One region of the Streptomyces sp. NPDC037401 genome, then DNA from elsewhere that is predicted to be linked to it. Evidence: riboswitches for the same ligand, from Rfam matches in the RefSeq annotation. Region 1 holds a riboswitch; each other region holds the start of a gene.
The links. Region 1 has a riboswitch for cobalamin ahead of ACZ7H1_RS02710 (energy-coupling factor ABC transporter permease). Riboswitches for the same ligand answer to the same signal wherever they lie in the genome.
Positions count from the first base shown of each region.

Region 2: linked by a shared signal. The riboswitch ahead of ACZ7H1_RS18385 (cobalamin biosynthesis protein) and the one ahead of ACZ7H1_RS02710 (energy-coupling factor ABC transporter permease) in region 1 are both predicted to bind cobalamin.
Region 3: linked by a shared signal. The riboswitch ahead of ACZ7H1_RS03785 (hypothetical protein) and the one ahead of ACZ7H1_RS02710 (energy-coupling factor ABC transporter permease) in region 1 are both predicted to bind cobalamin.
Region 4: linked by a shared signal. The riboswitch ahead of ACZ7H1_RS13130 (ribonucleoside-diphosphate reductase subunit alpha) and the one ahead of ACZ7H1_RS02710 (energy-coupling factor ABC transporter permease) in region 1 are both predicted to bind cobalamin.

Region 1 covers NZ_JBVJWO010000002.1:259,268-264,201, forward strand. The annotation lists gene ACZ7H1_RS02705 (AfsR/SARP family transcriptional regulator) at 1-1,825, shown strand, start outside; cobalamin riboswitch at 1,843-2,036, shown strand; gene ACZ7H1_RS02710 (energy-coupling factor ABC transporter permease) at 2,066-2,770, shown strand; gene ACZ7H1_RS02715 (energy-coupling factor ABC transporter substrate-binding protein) at 2,770-3,099, shown strand; gene cbiQ (cobalt ECF transporter T component CbiQ) at 3,103-3,852, shown strand; gene ACZ7H1_RS02725 (energy-coupling factor ABC transporter ATP-binding protein) at 3,843-4,703, shown strand; gene ACZ7H1_RS02730 (PadR family transcriptional regulator) at 4,729-4,934, shown strand, end outside.
Region 2 covers NZ_JBVJWO010000015.1:150,247-155,180, reverse strand. The annotation lists gene ACZ7H1_RS18395 (inorganic phosphate transporter) at 27-1,286, shown strand; gene ACZ7H1_RS18390 (hypothetical protein) at 1,318-1,539, shown strand; cobalamin riboswitch at 1,725-1,849, shown strand; gene ACZ7H1_RS18385 (cobalamin biosynthesis protein) at 1,908-2,879, shown strand; gene ACZ7H1_RS18380 (cobyric acid synthase) at 2,876-4,456, shown strand; gene ACZ7H1_RS18375 (putative cobaltochelatase) at 4,453-4,934, shown strand, end outside.
Region 3 covers NZ_JBVJWO010000003.1:196,574-201,507, forward strand. The annotation lists gene ACZ7H1_RS03770 (ATP-binding protein) at 1-83, shown strand, start outside; gene ACZ7H1_RS03775 (UBP-type zinc finger domain-containing protein) at 80-433, shown strand; gene ACZ7H1_RS03780 (DUF4360 domain-containing protein) at 496-1,146, opposite strand; cobalamin riboswitch at 1,545-1,777, shown strand; gene ACZ7H1_RS03785 (hypothetical protein) at 1,846-2,067, shown strand; gene ACZ7H1_RS03790 (ABC transporter substrate-binding protein) at 2,397-3,386, shown strand; gene ACZ7H1_RS03795 (FecCD family ABC transporter permease) at 3,383-4,483, shown strand; gene ACZ7H1_RS03800 (ABC transporter ATP-binding protein) at 4,453-4,934, shown strand, end outside.
Region 4 covers NZ_JBVJWO010000010.1:173,695-178,628, forward strand. The annotation lists gene ACZ7H1_RS13130 (ribonucleoside-diphosphate reductase subunit alpha) at 1-1,881, opposite strand, end outside; cobalamin riboswitch at 2,026-2,148, opposite strand; gene ACZ7H1_RS13135 (GNAT family N-acetyltransferase) at 2,199-2,711, opposite strand; gene ACZ7H1_RS13140 (Uma2 family endonuclease) at 2,790-3,374, shown strand; gene ACZ7H1_RS13145 (YbdD/YjiX family protein) at 3,432-3,626, opposite strand; gene ACZ7H1_RS13150 (carbon starvation CstA family protein) at 3,623-4,934, opposite strand, start outside.

The DNA of each region.
Region 1 (4,934 bases):
GCGCCGGATGCTCGTCGTCCTCGACAACGCCGCCACGGAGACGCAGGTGCGCCCGCTGCTGCCCGGCGCACCGGGCAGCGCCGTGCTCGTCACCAGCCGCCACCGCCTCACGGGCGTCGACCACCGGCTCTGCCTGACGCTCCCGCTGCTCGACGAGCGGGCCGCGCTCGGCCTCCTGGACCGGGTGGCCGGGGGCGGCCGGGTGGCCGCCGAGCGCGGCGCCGCCCGGGAGCTGGTCCGGCTGTGCGGCAACCTGCCGCTCGCGCTGCGGATCGTCGCCGCCAAGCTCGCCGCCCTCCCCCACCGGGACCTCGCGGCCTTCGCCACCCGGCTCGGCGACGAGCAGGCCCGGCTCGACGAACTGGGCGTCCGCCCGGGCCTGCTGCTCAGCTACCGGGCCCTGCCCGCCGACGCCCGCGCGCTGCTGCGCGGGCTTGCCCTGACGGCGGCGCCCGAGGTGACCGGCTGGGTCGCGGCCGCCGTGCTCGACCGGCCGCCGACCGCCGCCGAACGGACCCTGGACACCCTGGCCGAGGCCCACCTCCTGGAGGTGGCCGGCCGTGACGAGGCCGGGCAGCTCCGCTACCGGCTGCACGACCTCGTACGGGCCTTCGGCCGGGAGCAGAGCCGCGGAGAGGGCCGCGAGGAGGGCGAGGAGGGCGGGGGGAGCCGCTCCGACACCGCCGCGCTGGAGCGCGTACTGCGCTGCTGGGTGACCCTCGTCCGTGAGGCGCGGCGGGCGCACCAGGGGCTGGACCGCCCCGGGCTGGCGCGCCGCACCCCGGCGTACGTGCCGGACCCGGCCGTGCTGGAGCTGCCGCGGGCCGAGCCCGTCCGCTGGCTCGGGGCCGAGCGGGAGGCGCTGGTGGCGACCGTGCGGCAGGCCGCCGCGGTCGCGCCGGCGGTCTGCTGGGAGCTGGCGGCGGCGGGCGAGTACCTCTTCGACCTGCGCAGCGACCTGACGGGCTGGCAGACCACCCAGGAGCTGGGCCTGGCCGCCGCGCGGACCGCCGGGGACCGGGACGGCGAGGCGCTGATGCTGGTCGGGCTGGGCCGGCACCGGGCCACCCGGGAGGAGTGGGGACCGGCGCGCGCGACACTGGAGGCCGCCGAGCGGGCGTTCGGCGCGCTCGGGGACGCGCACGGGGCGGCGTACGCGGGCTGGGTGCTGTCGTACCTGGACCGGCTGCAGGGCCGCCGGGCCCAGGCGCTGGAGCGGTGCCGCCGCAACGCCCCGGTCTTCGCGGCGGCCGGGGACCGGTACGGGCAGGCGCACTCGCTGCGCGGCATCGGCCAGGTCCTGCTGTCGGAGGGGCAGCCGGAGGAGGCGCTCGCGGTGCTCCGCGAGGCGCTGGCCGTGGCGGAGCTGGACGGCGCGGCCTGGCCACGGATGTGCATGCTGCGCTGGGTCGCCGACGCGCAGCGGATCCTGGGCCGGCTCGACGAGGCGCAGGACGGGTTCGGGCAGATCCTCGCGCACACGCGCGCGTCGGGCGATCTGGCGGGACAGTGCGCGGCCCTCATCGGGCTGGGCCGGATCGCGCTGGCCCGCTCCCGGACCGGTGAGGCGCTCGCGCAGCTGCGGGCGGCCGACGAGCTGGGCCGCCGGTCGGGGCAGACGCTGGTGCACGTGCTCGCGGTTCCACCGCTGGCCCAGGCGCTGGTGGCGGAGGGCGAGGCGGACACCGCGCGGAGGCTGATCGAGGAAGCGCTGACGACGTGCCGCCGGATGAACGCCCGGCCCCTGACGGAACAGTTGCTGGCCGCGCTGGAATCCGTACCGGCAGGTCACAGTGGTGAAGACGGCACCGGGGGCGGGTTGTGAGGGGAGCGTGAGGACGACTAGGGTCAGCGGGCCTTGGTGTTCGGGAAACCGGTGGGAAACCGGTGCGGCCCTCGCCACTGTGATCGGGAAGTCCGGCTCCACTCCTGCGGGAAGCCACTGGGCTGTTGCGGGCGACCGCGCGGCCCGGGAAGGCGGAGCCAGGGCATCAGCACCCGTGAGCCAGGAGACCGGCCGGGGCGCGTTGTCCATCCACGAGGTGCTGGAGAGGTCTCCCTACCCATGCATATAGCCGAGGGGTTTCTGCCCCCTTTGCACGCGGCCGCCTGGGGCGCCGCATCCGCTCCCTTCGTCGTCCACGGGGTCCGGGCCCTGACCCGCGAGGTCAAGGCCAACCCCGACAGCACGCTGCTGCTGGGCGCGTCCGGAGCGTTCACGTTCGTCCTGTCCGCCCTGAAGATCCCCTCGGTGACGGGCAGTTGCTCGCACCCGACGGGCACCGGTCTGGGCGCGATCCTCTTCCGGCCCCCGATCATGGCCGTCCTCGGCACGATCACCCTGCTCTTCCAGGCGCTGCTGCTGGCGCACGGCGGGCTGACCACGCTCGGCGCGAACGTCTTCTCGATGGCGATCGCCGGGCCGTGGGCGGGCTACGGCGTGTACCGGCTGCTGCGCAGGTCGGGCTCGCCGCTGATGGTGTCGGTGTTCTTCGGCGCCTTCTTCGCCGACCTGGTCACGTACTGCGTCACCAGCGTGCAGCTGGCGATGGCCTTCCCGGACCCGGGTACCGGCTTCGCGGGCGCGCTCGCGAAGTTCGGCGGCATCTTCGCGGTGACGCAGATCCCGCTCGCGGTGAGCGAGGGCCTGCTGACCGTACTGGTGGTGCGGCTGCTGACGCAGTCGAGCAAGTCCGACCTGATCCGGCTCGGAGTGCTCGGCGGCAAGGGCACCAAGGACGCCGGCAAGACCCAGGAGGCGACGGTCTGATGAGCCGTAACGCGAAGATCAACACACTGCTGCTGCTCCTCGTCGCCGCGCTGGCCGTGCTGCCGCTCGCGCTGGGTCTCGGCGACGGCAAGGAGGAGCCGTTCGTGGGCGCCGACGCGCAGGCGGAGGCGGCGATCACCGAGCTGAAGCCCGACTACGAGCCGTGGTTCTCGCCGCTGTACGAACCCCCGTCGGGCGAGATCGAGTCGGCGCTGTTCGCCCTCCAGGCGGCGATCGGCGCGGGCGTGCTCGCGTACTATTTCGGGCTGCGCCGCGGCCGCCGGCAAGGTGAGGCCCGCGCAGAGGCCGGCACGTCCGCGGACGCGTAGCCCGTGCTGCCGATCGACGCGGCGGCGCACGGCAGCCGCTGGCGCCGCCGCCATCCGCTGGAGAAGGCGCTGCTCGGTCTGGGCCTGACGCTGTGCGCGGTCTGTCTGCCGCCGTGGCCCGGCGGGCCGCTGGTGGCGGCCGTGACCCTGGCGGTGCTGCTGGGGCCGGCCGGGGTTCCGGCGCGGCAGCTGTGGCGTGCCTTCAGGATCCCGCTCGGCTTCTGCTTCACCGGTGCCGTGCCGCTGCTGTTCGCGGTGGGCGGCCCGGCGGGCTGGGTGTCGGCTGCGCCGGACGGTCCGCGGAATGCCGCCGACCTCCTGCTCCGGACGTCGGCCGCCTCGCTCGGGGTGCTGCTGTTCGCCTTCACCACGCCGGTGTCGGACGTGTTGCCGCGGCTGGTGCGGGCCGGGGTGCCGGCGCCGGTCGTGGACGTGGCGCTGGTGATGTACCGGATCGGCTTCCTGCTGCTGGACTCGCTGGCGCAGGTCCGGCAGGCGCAGGCGGCCCGGCTGGGGCACGCGTCCCGGGCCGCGGCCTGGCGCTCGCTCGCCGGGCTGGGCGCCACGGCGTTCGTACGGGCCTTCGACCGCGCGGGACGGCTCCAGTCGGGCCTGGCCGGGCGCGGGTACGACGGCACGCTGCGGGTGCTCGTGCCGCAGGCGGCACTGTCCTGGCGCTTCCTGGCCGCGACGGCCGCGCTGCTGGGCACGGTCGTCGCCGTCACTCTCGTATCGAAGGGGCTCTGGCTGTGAAGCCGTTGGTGGAACTGGTCGACGCGCGCTACGCGTACGAGGACGGGCCGCCGGTGCTCGACGGGATCGGCTTCGCCATCCCCGCGGGCCGGGCGCTGGCCCTGCTCGGGCGCAACGGCAGCGGCAAGACGACGCTGCTGCGGCTGCTGACCGGCGGGCTGCGGCTGCCCAAGGGGGCGGGGGAACTGCGCCTGGAGGGCGAGCCGGTGCGCTACGACCGGGCGGGGCTGACCCGGCTGCGGTCGGCGGTGCAGCTGGTGGTGCAGGACCCGGACGACCAGCTGTTCGCGGCCTCCGTGGAGCAGGACGTGTCGTTCGGGCCGCTGAACCTCGGGCTCGCGGAGGACGAGGTGCGGGCGCGGGTGGACTCCGCCCTGTCCGCGCTCGACATCGAGGCCCTGCGGGACCGGCCCACGCACCTGCTCTCGTACGGCCAGCGCAAGCGGGCGGCGATCGCGGGGGCGGTCGCGATGCGGCCGCGGGTGCTGATCCTGGACGAGCCGACGGCCGGGCTGGACCCGGACGGCCAGGAACGGCTCCTGGACACGCTCGCGGGGCTGCGGGAGCTCGGCACGACGGTGGTGATGTCCACGCACGACGTGGAGCTGGCGGTGCGCTGGGCGGACGACGCGGCCGTGCTGACCGGGGACGGAGTCCGGGTGGGGCCGGCCGCCGACCTGCTCGCGGACGCCGGGCTGCTGGTCTCCGCCCGGCTGCGGCCCGCCTGGGCGCCGGCGGTGGCGTCGTTCCTGCGCGGGCGGGGCCTGCTGGCCCCGGACGCCCCGGGGCCGCGCACCCCGGAGTCGCTGTCCGCCTGGGCGGACGCGGACGTACGGCCGGCGGACGGCTGAGAAGGGGCGGATCTACGATGGCGGCATGTCGCTCCCGCACGCCATCCTCACCGCCCTGCTCGAGAAGCCCTCGTCGGGACTGGAGCTGACCCGGCGGTTCGACAAGTCGATCGGGTTCTTCTGGTCCGCCACGCACCAGCAGATCTACCGCGAGCTGGGGAAGCTGGAGGAGGCCGGGCTGATCCGGGCGCTGCCCAGTGCGCAGCCGACGCGCGGGCAGAAGAAGGAGTT
Region 2 (4,934 bases), on a different contig from region 1:
CTGACCTCAAACAGAAGCCTGGGTAAATGGAGCACATAACGCTTCTCCTCGGGATCGTGATCGTTACCGCTCTCGTCTTCGACTTCACGAACGGTTTCCACGACACCGCCAACGCGATGGCCACCACCATCTCGACTGGCGCTCTCAAGCCCAAGACGGCGGTGGCCATGTCCGCCGTGCTCAACCTCGTCGGCGCGTTCATGTCCGTGGAGGTCGCCAAGACGATCTCCAAGGGTCTGGTCAACGAGGAGGGCATTCAGCCAGAGGTGATCTTCGCGGCGCTGGTCGGCGCGATCCTCTGGAATCTCCTGACCTGGCTGGTCGGGCTGCCTTCCAGCTCCTCCCACGCCCTCATGGGCGGTCTGATCGGTGCCGCGGTCGCGTCCGCCGGCATCGGCGCCGTCAACGGCGGCGTCGTCGTCACCAAGGTGCTGATCCCCGCGATCGCCGCCCCGCTCGTGGCCGGTGTGGCCGCCATGCTGGCCACCAAGCTGACGTACAAGCTCGGCGGCAAGGTCGGCGACAAGACCTCGGCCAAGGGCTACCGCGCGGGGCAGATCGCCTCCGCAGGCCTGGTCTCCCTGGCGCACGGCACCAACGACGCGCAGAAGACGATGGGCATCATCACGCTGGCGCTCGTCGCCGGCGGTGCGATCGCCCCCGACTCGAACCCGCCGGTCTGGGTCATCGTCTCCGCCGGTGTCGCGATCGCGCTCGGCACGTACCTGGGCGGCTGGCGCATCATCCGCACCATGGGCAAGGGCCTGACCGACCTGCAGCCGCAGCAGGGCTTCGCCGCCCAGACCTCGGCCGCCAGCGTCATCCTGGCCTCCTCGAACCTCGGCTTCTCGCTCTCCACCACCCACTCGTGCTCCGGCGCGGTCATGGGTGCCGGCCTCGGCCGCAAGGGCGGCGTGGTCCGCTGGTCCACCGCCACCCGCATGTTCGTGGCCTGGGGCCTGACCCTGCCGGCCGCCGCGCTGGTCGGCGCGCTCGCCGAGCTCGTCACCCGCCAGGGCGACTGGGGCGTCGCCGCCGTCGCGGTCTTCCTCGTCGGCTCCTGCCTCGCCATCTGGCTGGTCTCGCGCCGCCAGGTCGTCGACCACAACAACGTCAACGACGTCGACGCCGACGCCGAGGCCCCCGGTGTCGTGACCACCGCCATCGCGGCCGTCACGCCCCCGCCGGCCGGCACCACCGCCGCCGTGACCGACGAGGACCTCAAGGCCACCATCCCGGCCCCGGCCCACGACGAGACCCCGGCCGCCCCGGCCGCCGCGGTCTGACCCGGCCGGACCAGAACAGAGGATCAGCAGTATGAAGATCGACTGGGCAGCTCTCGGCTCCGTCTTCGGAGTCAGCCTGACGGCCACCGTGCTCGTCGTGGCCCTCTTCACCCTCGGGCTCGTCGGCCTCTCCAAGCACGAGGCCGCGACCGAGCAGGGCGGGGCCGCGACCCTGGCCCGCTCCGGCGCCTACGCCGCCTTCGCGCTCTGCGCGGCGGCCGTGAGCTACGGGATCTACCTGATCGTCGCCTGACGTCACCGCGAAAGCTCCCCCGGAGGCCGCCTCCGGGGGAGCTTTCGCGTACCCGCCCCCGCCCCCGCGGCCCGGTCCCGGCCGCCCGTGTGGGGCTGCGCACACTGTCCTTGTGCAGGTCAACGGCGAGTTGACGGGCCATCGCGGTGCGTGGTGGACTGCCCGAGCCAATACGGCGGCAGGAGAGGAAGTCCGGTGCGAATCCGGCGCGGTCCCGCCACTGTCACCGGGGAGCTCTCCCCCACCGTGCGTCACGGCCCCCCGCGGGCTGGAAGGCCGGGGGAGCCGCCGATCCGGGAGCCAGGAGACTCTCACCGCCGGTCACGTCGAACCAGGGCGCGGACCCTGAGTGAGGACACATACCTGCCATGCGTGCCGATCGCGTTTTCGCGTACGGCGCGGCGGCCGGGCTGATCGGCGACCGGATCCTGGGGGATCCGCGACGCGGACACCCCGTCGCCGCTTTCGGCCGTGCCGCCGCAGCCGTGGAACGGGCCCTGTGGAACGACGACCCGGGCAGCCAGCGCGGCCGGGGCGTCCTGCACACCCTGGTGTGCGCCGGAGGCGCGGCCGCGCTGGGCGCGCTGGGCGCCCGCGCCGTGCGCTCCCGGCCCGCCGCCGTCCGCATCGCCCTGACCGCCGCCGCCACCTGGACCGTCGTCGGCGGTACCTCGCTGGGCCGGGAGGCCCGCGCGATCGGCGGGGCGCTGGTCGCGGGCGACACCGAGGTGGCCCGCGAGCGGCTGCCGCACCTGTGCGGGCGCGATCCGCACTCCCTGGACGAGCAGCAGATCGCCCGTGCCGTCGTCGAGTCCGTGGCCGAGAACACCTCGGACGCCGTGGTCGGCGCCCTCGTGTGGGGCGCCGCCCTCGGCGTGCCCGGTCTCCTGGCCTTCCGGGCCGTGAACACCCTGGACGCGATGGTCGGCCACCGCTCCCCCCGGTACCTGCGCTACGGCTGGGCCTCGGCGCGGCTGGACGACCTGGCCGGCTGGCCGGGTGCCCGCCTGACGGCGGCCGCGGCCGTCCTGGCCGGACCGGACCGCCGGGGGGCGGTACGGGCCTGGCGCGCCGACGCGGACCGCCACCCGAGCCCCAACGCCGGGCCGGTGGAGTCGGCGTTCGCGGGGGCGCTGGGCGTGCGGATGGGCGGCACGCTCGCGTACGCCGGCCGGGTCGAGCACCGGCCGGTGCTCAACGGCGCGGCGGGGCGGCCGGTCGAGGCCGCCGACATCGAGCGGGCGGTACGGCTCTCCCGGCAGGTGACCTGGCTCGCGCTGGGCGCCTGTGCGGCGGGCCGGCTGGCCGTGTCACGGGTACGACGGAAGGGGCGGGCATGAGCGGCGCGGGGCCGGTCGCAGGACGGGCCGGCGGACCGGCGGGCGGCCGGGGCGGCGGAGCGGCGCGCCGGGGCGGCGGACTGCTGGTCGCCGGCACCACCTCGGACGCGGGCAAGAGCGTCGTCACGGCGGGCATCTGCCGCTGGCTGGTGCGCCAGGGCGTCAAGGTGGCGCCGTTCAAGGCGCAGAACATGTCCCTGAACTCCTTCGTGACCCGCGAGGGCGCCGAGATCGGCCGGGCGCAGGCCATGCAGGCCCAGGCCGCCCGGGTGGAGCCCACCGCCCTGATGAACCCCGTGCTGCTCAAGCCGGGCAGCGACCGCAGCAGCCAGGTGGTGCTGCTGGGCAAGCCGGTGGGCGAGATGAGTGCGCGTGGCTACCACGGCGGGCGGCAGGAGCAGCTCCTCGGCGTGGTCACGGACTGCCTGGAGCAGCTGCGGGGCACGTATGACGCCGTGATCTGCGAAGGAGCGGGCAGTCCCGCCGAGATCAACCTGCGCCGCACCGACATCGTGAACATGGGCATCGCCCGCGCCGCCCGCTTCCCCGTGGTGGTCGTCGGGGACATCGACCGGGGCGGGGTCTTCGCCTCCTTCTTCGGGACGACGGCCCTGCTGAGCGCCGCGGACCAGGAGCTGATCGCCGGCTATCTGGTCAACAAGTTCCGCGGCGACGTCTCGCTGCTGGAACCGGGCATGGAGATGCTGCGCGGGCTCACCGGCCGGTCGACGTACGGCGTGCTGCCGTACCGGCACGGGCTGGGCATCGACGAGGAGGACGGCCTGCGCGTCTCGCTGCGCGGGGCGGTGCGCGAGTCGGCCGTCGCCCCGCCCGTGGGCGAGGACGTGCTGCGGGTCGCGGTCTGCGCGGTGCCCCTGATGTCGAACTTCACGGACGTGGACGCGCTGGCCGCGGAGCCGGGCGTCGTCGTGCGGTTCGTGGACCGGGCCGAGGAGCTGGCGGACGCCGACCTCGTCGTCGTACCGGGGACGCGCGGCACGGTGAAAGCGCTGGAATGGCTGCGCGAGCGCGGTCTCGCGGACGCGCTGGCGCGCCGGGCCGCCGCGGGCCGGCCGGTGCTCGGGATCTGCGGCGGGTTCCAGGCGCTCGGCGAGGTGATCGAGGACGAGGTGGAGTCCCGGGCGGGCACGGTGCCCGGCCTCGGACTGCTTCCGGTCCGGGTCCGCTTCGCCGTGGAGAAGACCCTCGCGCGGCCCGTGGGCACCGCGCTGGGCGAGCCCGTCGAGGGCTACGAGATCCACCACGGGGTCGCCGAAGTGCTGGGCGGGGAGCCCTTCCTGGACGGCTGCCGGGTCGGCGAGGTGTGGGGCACGCACTGGCACGGCTCGCTGGAGAGCGACGCCTTCCGCCGGGCGTTCCTGCGGGAGGTCGCCCGGGCCGCCGGGCGGCGGTTCACACCGGCTCCGGACACGTCGTTCGGCACGCTGCGCGAAGAGCAGCTGGACCTGCTGGGCGACCTGATCGAGGAGCACGCCGACACCGCGGCGCTGCTGCGGCTCATCGAGACCGGCGCACCCGCCGGCCTCCCCTTCATCGCACCGGGGGCACCCTCATGACGAGCCAGACGAACTTTCCGTTCAGCGCGGTGGTCGGCCAGGACGAACTGCGCCTGGCGCTGCTGCTGAACGCCGTGAGCCCGGCGGTCGGCGGGGTGCTCGTGCGCGGCGAGAAGGGCACCGCCAAGTCCACGGCCGTGCGCGCGCTGTCGGCGCTGCTGCCGCCGGTGGACGTGGTGCGCGGCTGCCGCTTCTCGTGCGCGCCCGCGGCGCCGGACCCGGGCTGCCCGGACGGGCCGCACGAGGCGGGCGACGGGGCGGCGCGGCCCGCGCGGATGGTGGAGCTGCCCGTCGGCGCCTCCGAGGACCGGCTCGTCGGCGCCCTGGACATCGAACGGGCCCTGGCGGAGGGTGTGAAGGCCTTCGAGCCGGGGCTGCTGGCCGACGCGCACCGCGGCATCCTCTACGTCGACGAGGTGAACCTCCTCCACGACCACCTGGTGGACGTGCTGCTCGACGCGGCGGCCATGGGCGCGTC
Region 3 (4,934 bases), on a different contig from region 1:
GGACCGGAGCGGATCCGCAGACCGGGACCGGGACCGAGACCGAGACCGCGCGTACGACCCAGACCGCCGAGGAGCCCGCATGACCGAGATCAACGGGATCGACCCGAACATCCCGCCCAGCGGCACGGGCTGCGGGGAGTGCGACGCGGTGGGCGGCTGGTGGTTCCACCTGCGGCGCTGCGCCGAGTGCGGCCACATCGGCTGCTGCGACTCCTCGCCGGCCCAGCACGCCACCGCCCACTGGAAGTCCACCGGGCATCCCCTGGTGCAGAGCTTCGAGCCGGGCGAGGAGTGGTACTGGAACTACGCCACCGACGCCCTGTACAAGTCCGGCCCGGAACTGGCCCCGCCGGCCGGCCACCCGGCCGACCAGCCGGCCCCGGGACCGGCCGGCCGCGTCCCGCAGGACTGGCAGAACCTGCTCCACGGCTGAAAGGGCCGGGCGGGGACCCGTGTTGTCCCCGCCCGGCGCTCACTCGCCCGGCTCTGTCCGGCTCAGCTCTGGCGGCACTCCTTCCACGCGAGGTGGTAGACCGTGCTGATGTTGCCGTCGGTGGAGTCCATGGTCATGTAGCTGGTCGCGCCGGGGGCCGACGTCCCCTTGTTCACGCGGAGTTCGGTGTTGATGTTGAAGTTGCGCTGCACACCGCAGGGCGCCCACACGAGCTGCGCCCAGTCGGTCTCGTCGGTCGCCTGCCAGTTGTCGTCGTACGGTCCCCCGAAGTCGTGCGAGCGGTACGCCGTCTGCGGCGAGCCCTGGAAGTAGTACGAGGCCTTCTCGATGCCGGTCGCACCCGGCGCGAGCGAGGCGTAACCGCGGTAGTCGGCGCTGGCGATGGCGTAGGTGAAGCCGTGCGGGACGTGGACGACCAGGCTCAGCTGGCAGTTCCGGCGTGCCGCCGTGGGCGGTGCGCCGCCGCCGGTCTGGACGATGTACTGGCTGTAGGTGACGGTGAACGCGGTGTTGTCCTCCGACACCGCGAGGGCGGTGGTGTCCTTCGGACACCCGGATCCGTTGACCGTCGCGACCTCGATCACGATCCGGTCCGGCGGCGGGTCGACGATGCCCGAAGGGCTGTGCTGCGCGGGCAGGGCGGCGGTGAGCAGGGCGCCGATCGCGCCGCTCACCAGGAATCCACCGGCCATGATTTCTCCCATCCGTTGCTTCGGTACCGGGCGGCACGCGGGGACGTGCGGCGCAGCGGGGGTGGGGGGAAACGGCCGGCGGAGGCTGTGAGGAAGGGGCTGCGGGAATCCTAGGGAGGCCGGGCCCGGGCGGGCAGGCCCGGTCCGGCCAAAGCCGTCAGGAGGGCGGTGACCCGACCGCTCCGGCCGGAGCAGACGGGCGGGCGGCGGGGTCCCCGCGCGAGAGCGCCGGTCAGCGCACGGGCCCGTCCGGCCGGGCGCACGGATCGCGGAGGCGCCCGTGGCCGTCGGAGCGGAGGCCGAATGCGCCACCCCGTGCCGAAGGCAGGGGGAACCGCCGTACGCGCCCTGCCCGGGCGGTGCGCTGCGGGGCCCGGTGAGGCCTGCCTGCCTCGCAGGTAGGCTGTGCGCGCAGCTGGTTCGCCCCGTCCGCCAGGCGGGATGCGTCGCAAGAGGGAACCCGGTGGGAATCCGGGACTGCCCCGCAGCGGTGAGCGGGAACGACCGCCGTCATACGCACTGGGACCGGAACCGGTCCTGGGAAGCGACGGCCAGTAGGTGCCCGCCGGGAGAGAACGGCCCGGCAGGCGTGCCCGCGAGTCCGAAGACCTGCCACTGCCCGCAGGCCGAAAGGCCATGCGGGGTCCCGGAGAACACACTCCGGGGCCTTTCCGCCGCAACTCGCGAAGGAGAGTTGACGTGGCCGACCCGACCGTCATCACCGCAGGACGCGTTCCGAGGTTTCCGGGCGACTCCCGGGTGACGCTCGCCCCCGTCATGAGCGAGCACGACACGAACCCGTACGGCACGAACCCGTACGGCACGAACCCGTACGGCACGAACCCGTACGGCACGAACCCGTGCGGCACGAACCCGTGCGGCACGATCCGCGGCGGCGTGCCCGGGCCGACCGCCGCGTAGGCGACGGGCCGGCACACCGGCCCGTGCAACCCCCCTGCCCTCCCCGGCCGTTGCTGCTTTCGTGGCCGGGCGGGGACGCCGCCCCGCTGCCCCACGGGCCGTAGCGCGATCCGTCGCGCGCGACCCCGTGCGCCCCTGTGAGCCCTCCCCCTCCGCATCGCGGCTTATTGCGGGTTGCATGCAGTTGCCACTAGTTTGCGGCAGCGGTGGCAGGAGGGCGTACCGGACTGGCCGGATTCCCACGGGCCCGGCCGCCCGTCCCCCGCTCGGCCCGTCCGCCCGACGAGTCGTGCAGACCATCCGATCCATCTGCGGTGAGAGGACCATCCATGCCCCGCAACCACCCGAAATCCGTGCTGTCCGTGCTCGCCGCAGCCCTGCTGATATCCGGCTGCGGAGGCGGCACCACGCCCTCCGCCACCTCGTCGACGGATCCGGCCGCCAAGGGCTTTCCGGTCACGGTCGACAACTGCGGGGTGAAGACCACCTACCGGCGTCCGCCGCAGCGCGCCGTCTCGCTGAACCAGCACGCGACCGAGGTCATGCTCTCGCTCGGCCTGGCGAAGTCGATGGTGGGCACGGGCTACCTCGACGACAAGATCCTCCCCGAGTACCAGGCCGCCTACGACAGCGTGAAGGTCATCTCCAAGGAGTACCCCTCCTTCGAGGCGCTCCTGGAGGCCGAGCCCGACTTCGTCTACGGCGGATGGACGTCCACCTTCGACGAAAAGGAAGGACGCAGCCGGGCCGCGTTCACCAAGGCCGGGATCAACACCCACCTGAACACCGAGGAATGCCCCACCGGCCCGGTGAACGTGGCCTCCATGGACGCGGAGATCCGTACGCTCGCCAGGATCTTCGGTGTGCCCGAGCGGGCCGAGGCGCGGCTGGGGAAGCTGCACGCCACCCTCGACGGGGTCGAGACCCGGCTCGCCGGCGTCACCCCGGTCAAGCTCTTCGTGTACGACAGCGGCGACAAGACGGCGTTCACGGCGGGCGGCAAGGGCGTCGGCAACGAGATGATCCGGCGGGCCGGCGGGGTGAACCTCTTCGCCGACCTCGACAAGGCCTTCGGCGACGTCTCGTTCGAGCAGGTGGCCCAGCGCGCCCCCGAGGCCATCGTCATCTACGACTACGGCGACCAGTCCGTCGAGGACAAGAAGAAGTTCCTGCTCTCCAACCCGGCGCTGAAGGACGTGCCCGCCATCAAGAACCGGCGGTTCGCGGTCCTGCCGCTGTCCTCCACGGTGCTCGGCGTCCGGATGCCGTCGGCCGTCGAGTCGCTGGCGAAGCAGCTCCACCCGGGCCGGTTCCGGTGACCGAGACGAAAGCCCCGGCGACCGGAGGGGCCGGGCTCCGCGAGGGGGTCCGGCCGCCCGGCCCCGCGCGGCGCCCCGGGATCCCCTACGGCGTGGTCCTGGCGTTCCTGGGCGTCCTGGTGGTCTGCGCCGCCACGGCCGCGATCGCGGCGGGCTCGGTCAGCGTCGGGGCCGACCAGGTGTGGAGCATCCTGCTGCACCGCGTGCACCCGTCACTCGCCGAGCCCACGTGGACCCCGGTGCGCGAGACGATCGTCATCGACGTCCGCCTGCCGCGGGTGCTGCTGGCCGGGGTGGTCGGCGCGGGGCTGTCGGTGGCCGGAATGGCGCTGCAGGCCCTGGTGCGCAATCCGCTGGCGGACCCGATGCTGCTCGGAGTGTCCTCGGGCGCCTCGGTCGGCGCGGTACTCGTCCTGGTCCTCAACCTGACCGTGTTCGGGCTGTTCACCCTGCCGGTGGCGGCGTTCTGCGGCGCCCTGGCCGCCCTCGTCGCCGTGTACTTCCTCGCCCGCTCCGGCGGCAGGATGACGACGGTACGGCTGGTCCTGGCGGGCGTGGCCATGGCCGAGGTGCTGTCGGCGCTGGCCAGCTTCCTGATCGTCACCTCGAACGATCCGCACAAGACGCAGTCCGCGCTGCGCTGGATGCTCGGCGGACTGGCCGGCACCACCTGGACCACGGTGTGGATCCCGGTCGGTGCGGTCCTGCTCGGTACGGCCGTCCTCCTCGGCGTCTGCCGCCCGCTCAACCTCCTGCTGGCCGGGGAGGAGGCCGCCGCGGCCCTCGGTCTGGACGTCCACCGCTTCCGCGGCGCGCTGTTCACGCTGGTGGCCCTGATGATCGGCACGATCGTCGCGGTCAGCGGGCAGATCGGGTTCGTCGGGCTGATCATGCCGCACGTGGTGCGGCTGCTCGTCGGCGCCGACCACCGGCGCGCGCTGCCCGCCGCGGCCCTCCTGGGGGCCGCCTTCCTGATCACCGCGGACCTGGCCGCACGCACGCTCATGAGCCCGGAGGAGATACCCGTCGGCATCCTCACCGCCCTGGTCGGCGGCCCGTTCTTCCTCTGGCTGATGCGACGGAGGGCAGCCCAGTGACCAACCCGACCGACCCGGCCACCCCGACCGGCCCGACCGGCCCGGCGCACCCGCCGACCGGCGGGCCCGGTCGTCTCGAAGCCGACGGCGTCAGCGTCGTGGTGAACGGCAGAGCCCTCGTCCACCAGGCCTCGCTCCACGTGGCACCCGGCGAGGTGCTGGGACTCGTCGGCCCCAACGGCGCCGGCAAGTCCACCCTGCTGCGCACCTTCTACCGGGCGCTGCGCCCCACCTCGGGCCGGGTCCTGCTCGACGGCGAGGACGTCTGGCAGATGCCGGGCAAGCGGCTCGCCCAACGGCTCGCGGCCGTGCTTCAGGAGACGTCCGGGGACTTCGAGCTGACCGTGTACGACGTGGTCGCCATGGGCCGCACCCCGCACAAGCGGGCCTTCGCGGGCGACGACGCCGACGACCGCGAGATCATCACGCGGTCGCTGGCGGAGCTCCGCGT
Region 4 (4,934 bases), on a different contig from region 1:
GCCCGCGATCGAGGCGATCGTCGCGGTCGGCGCGATGGCCAGCAGCAGCGAGTTGCGCATGCCGGTCTCGGCGACCCGGGCGCGCAGCGCGTCCCAGCGCTCCGGCCAGTGGTGCGTCACGTCGTAGTGGTCGGGGTGCAGGACGCCCTGCGCGGTGCGGGTCTCGGCCCACGCCGGCAGCGGGCCGCTGCGCTCGGCGAGGTCGCAGGAGGCCTCGTACGCGGCCAGCATGATCCGCTCGGCGATCTTCGTGGAGAGCGCCTTGGCCTCGGCCGAGTCGAACGGCAGCCGCAGCTTGAAGAACACGTCCTGGAGGCCCATGGCGCCCAGGCCCACCGGACGCCAGCGGGCGTTGGACCGGCCGGCCTGCTCGGTCGGGTAGAAGTTGATGTCGACCACCCGGTCGAGGAAGGTCACGGCGGTGCGGACGGTCTCGTCCAGCCGCTCCCAGTCCATCTCGCCCGTGTCGGTCAGCACGAAGGCGCCCAGGTTGACCGAGCCCAGGTTGCAGACCGCGGTCTCGCCGTCGTTGGTGACCTCGATGATCTCGGTGCACAGGTTCGAGGAGTGGACCACCGAGCCGGGCAGCGCGGTCTGGTTCGCGGTCCGGTTGGAGGCGTCCTTGAACGTCATCCAGCCCTGGCCGGTCTGCGCGAGGGTGCGCATCATCCGGCCGTACAGGTCGCGGGCCGGCATGGTCTTCTTGGCCAGCCCGGCCGCCTCGGCCCTCAGGTACGCGGCGTCGAACTCGTCGCCGTACAGGTCGACCAGCTCGGGCACGTCGGCCGGGGAGAACAGCGACCAGTCGGCGTCGGCGTTCACGCGGCGCATGAACTCGTCCGGGATCCAGTGCGCGAGGTTCAGGTTGTGCGTACGGCGCTGGTCCTCGCCGGTGTTGTCGCGGAGCTCCAGGAACTCCTCGATGTCCGCGTGCCAGGTCTCCAGGTAGACCGCGGCGGCGCCCTTGCGGCGGCCGCCCTGGTTCACGGCGGCGACGGAGGCGTCGAGGGTCTTCAGGAACGGCACGATGCCGTTGGAGTGGCCGTTGGTGCCGCGGATCAGCGAACCGCGGGCGCGGATGCGGGAGTACGAGAGGCCGATGCCGCCCGCGTGCTTGGACAGCCGCGCGACCTGGTGGTAGCGGTCGTAGATCGAGTCGAGCTCGTCCAGCGGCGAGTCCAGCAGGTAGCAGGAGGACATCTGCGGGTGCCGGGTGCCCGAGTTGAAGAGCGTGGGGGAGGAGGGCAGGTAGTCCAGGCGGCTCATCAGCCGGTACAGCGAGGCGACTTCCTCCACCGCGCGCAGGCTGTCGTCCTCCGCGAGACCGCAGGCCACGCGCAGCATGAAGTGCTGCGGGGTCTCGACGACCTGGCGGGTGATCGGGTGGCGCAGCAGGTAGCGGCTGTGCAGGGTGCGCAGGCCGAAGAAGCCGAAGCGGTCGTCGGCGCCCTCGCCCAGCGAGTGCTCGACCAGGGAGTCCAGCCGGGTGGCGTGCGTGCGCACGAACTCCGCGGTGCGGTCCGCGATCAGGCCCTCGCGGTGGCCCACCTCGACGGAGGCCGAGAAGGAGGTCGCGCCCTGGCCGGCCGCCTCGTCCGCGATGGCGAGCGTCAGCAGCCGGGCGGCGAGCTTCGAGTACGCCGGGTCCTCGGAGATGAGCCCCGCGGCCGCCTCGGTGGCCAGCCCCCGCAGTTCGGCCTCGTCCGCGACGGCGCTCCGGCCGCGCAGGGCGGCGGCGGCGACCCGGCCCGGGTCGGTGTCGGGCAGGTCGGCGGTGAGGTCGGTGAGGGTGCGCAGCAGCGCGGCTCCGGGCCCCCCGGGCTCGGTCGGAGTCTGGGGCTGGTCGGACTCGGCGCGCAGTGCGGCAGGCGCGATGGTCACGTGGGGGGCTCTCCCTCGCTCGGCTCCGGTCGCTTCGGAGCGGGGCCGGGGGAGCGCATGCGGGCATGGCAGGAGACGCGTCCCCACCGCATGGCGTCCACCGGCCCAACCGCGAGGCCCGGACGTGTCGTCGCCCGGCCGGTCGGCCGGGTCACGCTGTCGGCAGGTCCTCGGACTCGCAGGTGCACGAAGCGCGCACTTCATACCGTTGCGGGACAGTTCCGGATTCGCACCGGATTCCCCTGCGACGACAGCGAGGACGAGCATACATGTGGGGGCACCCTCGCGTGGGACCCCCTAGATGTTGTGTCGGGCGACTACTGCTCGGGTGCGCCCAGCTTCATTGCGTAGGTGAGCAGCGGGACGGACGGGACCGGAGACCAGTCCCGCTCGGGCGTCCGCACGAAGCCCAGCCGCTCGTAGATCCGGTGCGCGCCGCGCATCGCGGGCTGCGTCGAGAGCACGAGGGTGCGTACGCCTTCGATGGCCCGGGCCCGGTCGATGCAGGCCCGGACGAGGGCTTCGCCGACGCCCTGTCCACGGGCCTCGCGGGACACGGCGAGCATCCGGAACTCGGCCTCGCCGGGGCCGGCGATGTCGCAGTACCGGCTCCCGGGCGGCGCGAAGGCCACTCCGCCGAGCACCTCGCCGTCGCGTACGGCGACCAGCACCTCGGAGTCCTCGGCGCGGGCGGCGACGTCCCGGAGCACGCCGAGGTAGTAGCCGTCCGGATTGTCGTCCAGCAGACCGTCGGCGAGGTAGGCCTGCGCGGTGATCTCCCCGAGGGCCGCGTACTCCCCGGGCCGTGCCTCTCTGATCGCGATGTCCATGCGGTCGAGTGTGCAGGACGGCCGTCGGCGGGCGGCGCTATGGTCGGAGACAGCACCGTCGAGGAAGGCGAGCGAGGCATGACCGTGATGATTGACCGGCCCCACATGTCGCCCGAGGATTTCGAGCAACTGGCGCGCATAGCGGCGCGCGAGCTGGAGGGCATGCGACTGGAGTTCATCGGTGGGGTGCTGAGGAGCAAGGCTATGCCTGACGGGGACCACGGACGCATGATCCAGTGGCTCGCACGAATCTGTCTCCAGCACTACCCCGAGCTCTGGCTGCACCCGGGGCAGGGGATCAAGGTGGAGCAGTATCGAGAGGGCCGAGCCATCCCGGACGGGGTCCTGGCACCCGACGATGCGTTCGTCGGCCAGGGCGACTGGGCGGATCCGCGCCCGATCCTCATGGCCGTCGAGGTGACCTCGTGGGACTCCGACACCGAGCGGCGCGACCGGATCGAAAGGCCCCGTGCCTACGCCGAAACCGGCATCCCCGTCTACCTGCTCATCGACCGGCTCAAGTGTCAGCTTCTCGTCCACAGCGACCCGGACGGCGAGCGGTACGAGACCGTAACCACGGTTCCTTTCGGCAAGGAAGTCAAGCTGCCCGACCCCGTTGGCATCATCCTTCAAACCGAGCGTCTGAAGGATTGGGTGCGCTGAGCCGCAGAATGGGCCCCGACGGCGTCAACCGTCGGGGCGCTCACCATTCTGCGGACCTCAGCAGCAGCGGAACCCCTCCCGCGGGTCCGCCTCGCGGGCGTCCGTGCGGGCCCGCTCGAAGGCGCGGCGGCTCAGTACATCGGCGTCCGGGTCGTGGCCGCGGGCGTGGGCGACGTACCGGTCGTACGCCGCCTCGCCCGAGAACTCCCGGACGTAGAAGCGGATCCTGGCGAGCAGCTCGCGGGCGGTCACGAGGACACGGTCTCCTTGGCGCGGCCGTCCGGCTCCAGACCGGCCGCGGCGAGTTCGGCCTTCTCCTCGGGGGTCGGGATCAGCCCGGCGGGGGCGACGATCTTCGACTCGGTGTACGGCACCTCGTGCAGCTCGACAGTCTCCGGGCGGCGGACCGCCTTGATGCAGACGCGGGTGGCGTCCACGAGGACGACGACGATCAGGAGGGCGAAGAGCGCCGAGAGGAAGCCGTCGACGGTGGCGTTGGTGACCACGGTGTGCATCTCGTCCATGGTCTTGGCGGGCGGCAGCACCTTGTCGGCGTCGATGCCCGCCTGGAACTTGTCCCGCTGGGCGAAGAAGCCCACCCGGGGGTCCTCCGAGAAGACCTTCTGCCAGCTCGCGGTCAGCGTGACGGTCGCGTCCCAGGCCAGCGGGACGCCCGTCACCCAGGCCCACTTGAGGCGGCCGGACTTGACCAGCAGGGTGGTGCACACCGCCAGGGCGACCGCGGCGAGGAGCTGGTTCGCGATGCCGAACAGCGGGAAGAGCTGGTTGATGCCGCCCAGCGGGTCCTTCACGCCGACCCACAGGAAGTAGCCCCAGCCGCCGACCACCAGCGCGCTGGTGATCCACACGCCCGGCTTCCAGCTGATCTGCTTGAAGGGCTTGGCGACGTTGCCCAGCGTGTCCTGGAGCATGAAGCGGCCCACGCGGGTGCCCGCGTCCAGGGTGGTGAGGATGAACAGGGCCTCGAACATGATCGCGAAGTGGTACCAGAACGCCTTCATGGAGGCGCCGCCGAGCACGGACGAGAAGATCTCCGACATTCCGAGTGCGAACGTCGGCGCGCCGCCGGTACGGGAGAGCAGCGAGGCCTCTTCCACGTCCGAGGCGGCCTTGGCCAGTTCGGCGGGGGAGATGGTGAAGCCGAAGTTGCCCACGGCCTGCGAGGCGCTCTCCACCGTCGTGCCGATGACGCCCGGAGGGGAGTTCAGAGCGAAGAACAGACCCGGCTCGATGATGCAGGCCGCGATCATCGCCATGACGGCGACGAACGACTCGGTCAGCATCGCGCCGTAGCCGATCATGCGGACCTGCGTCTCCTTCTGGATCATCTTCGGGGTGGTGCCCGAGGAGACCAGGGCGTGGAAGCCGGAGAGGGCGCCGCACGCGATGGTGATGAAGACGAAGGGGAACATCGACCCGGCGAAGACCGGCCCGTCGCCGCGGCTCGCGAAGTCCGTGACGGCCGGCATCTTGAGCATCGGCAGGGCGACGACCACGCCGATCGCCAGCAGGGCGATCGTGCCGACCTTCATGAAGGTG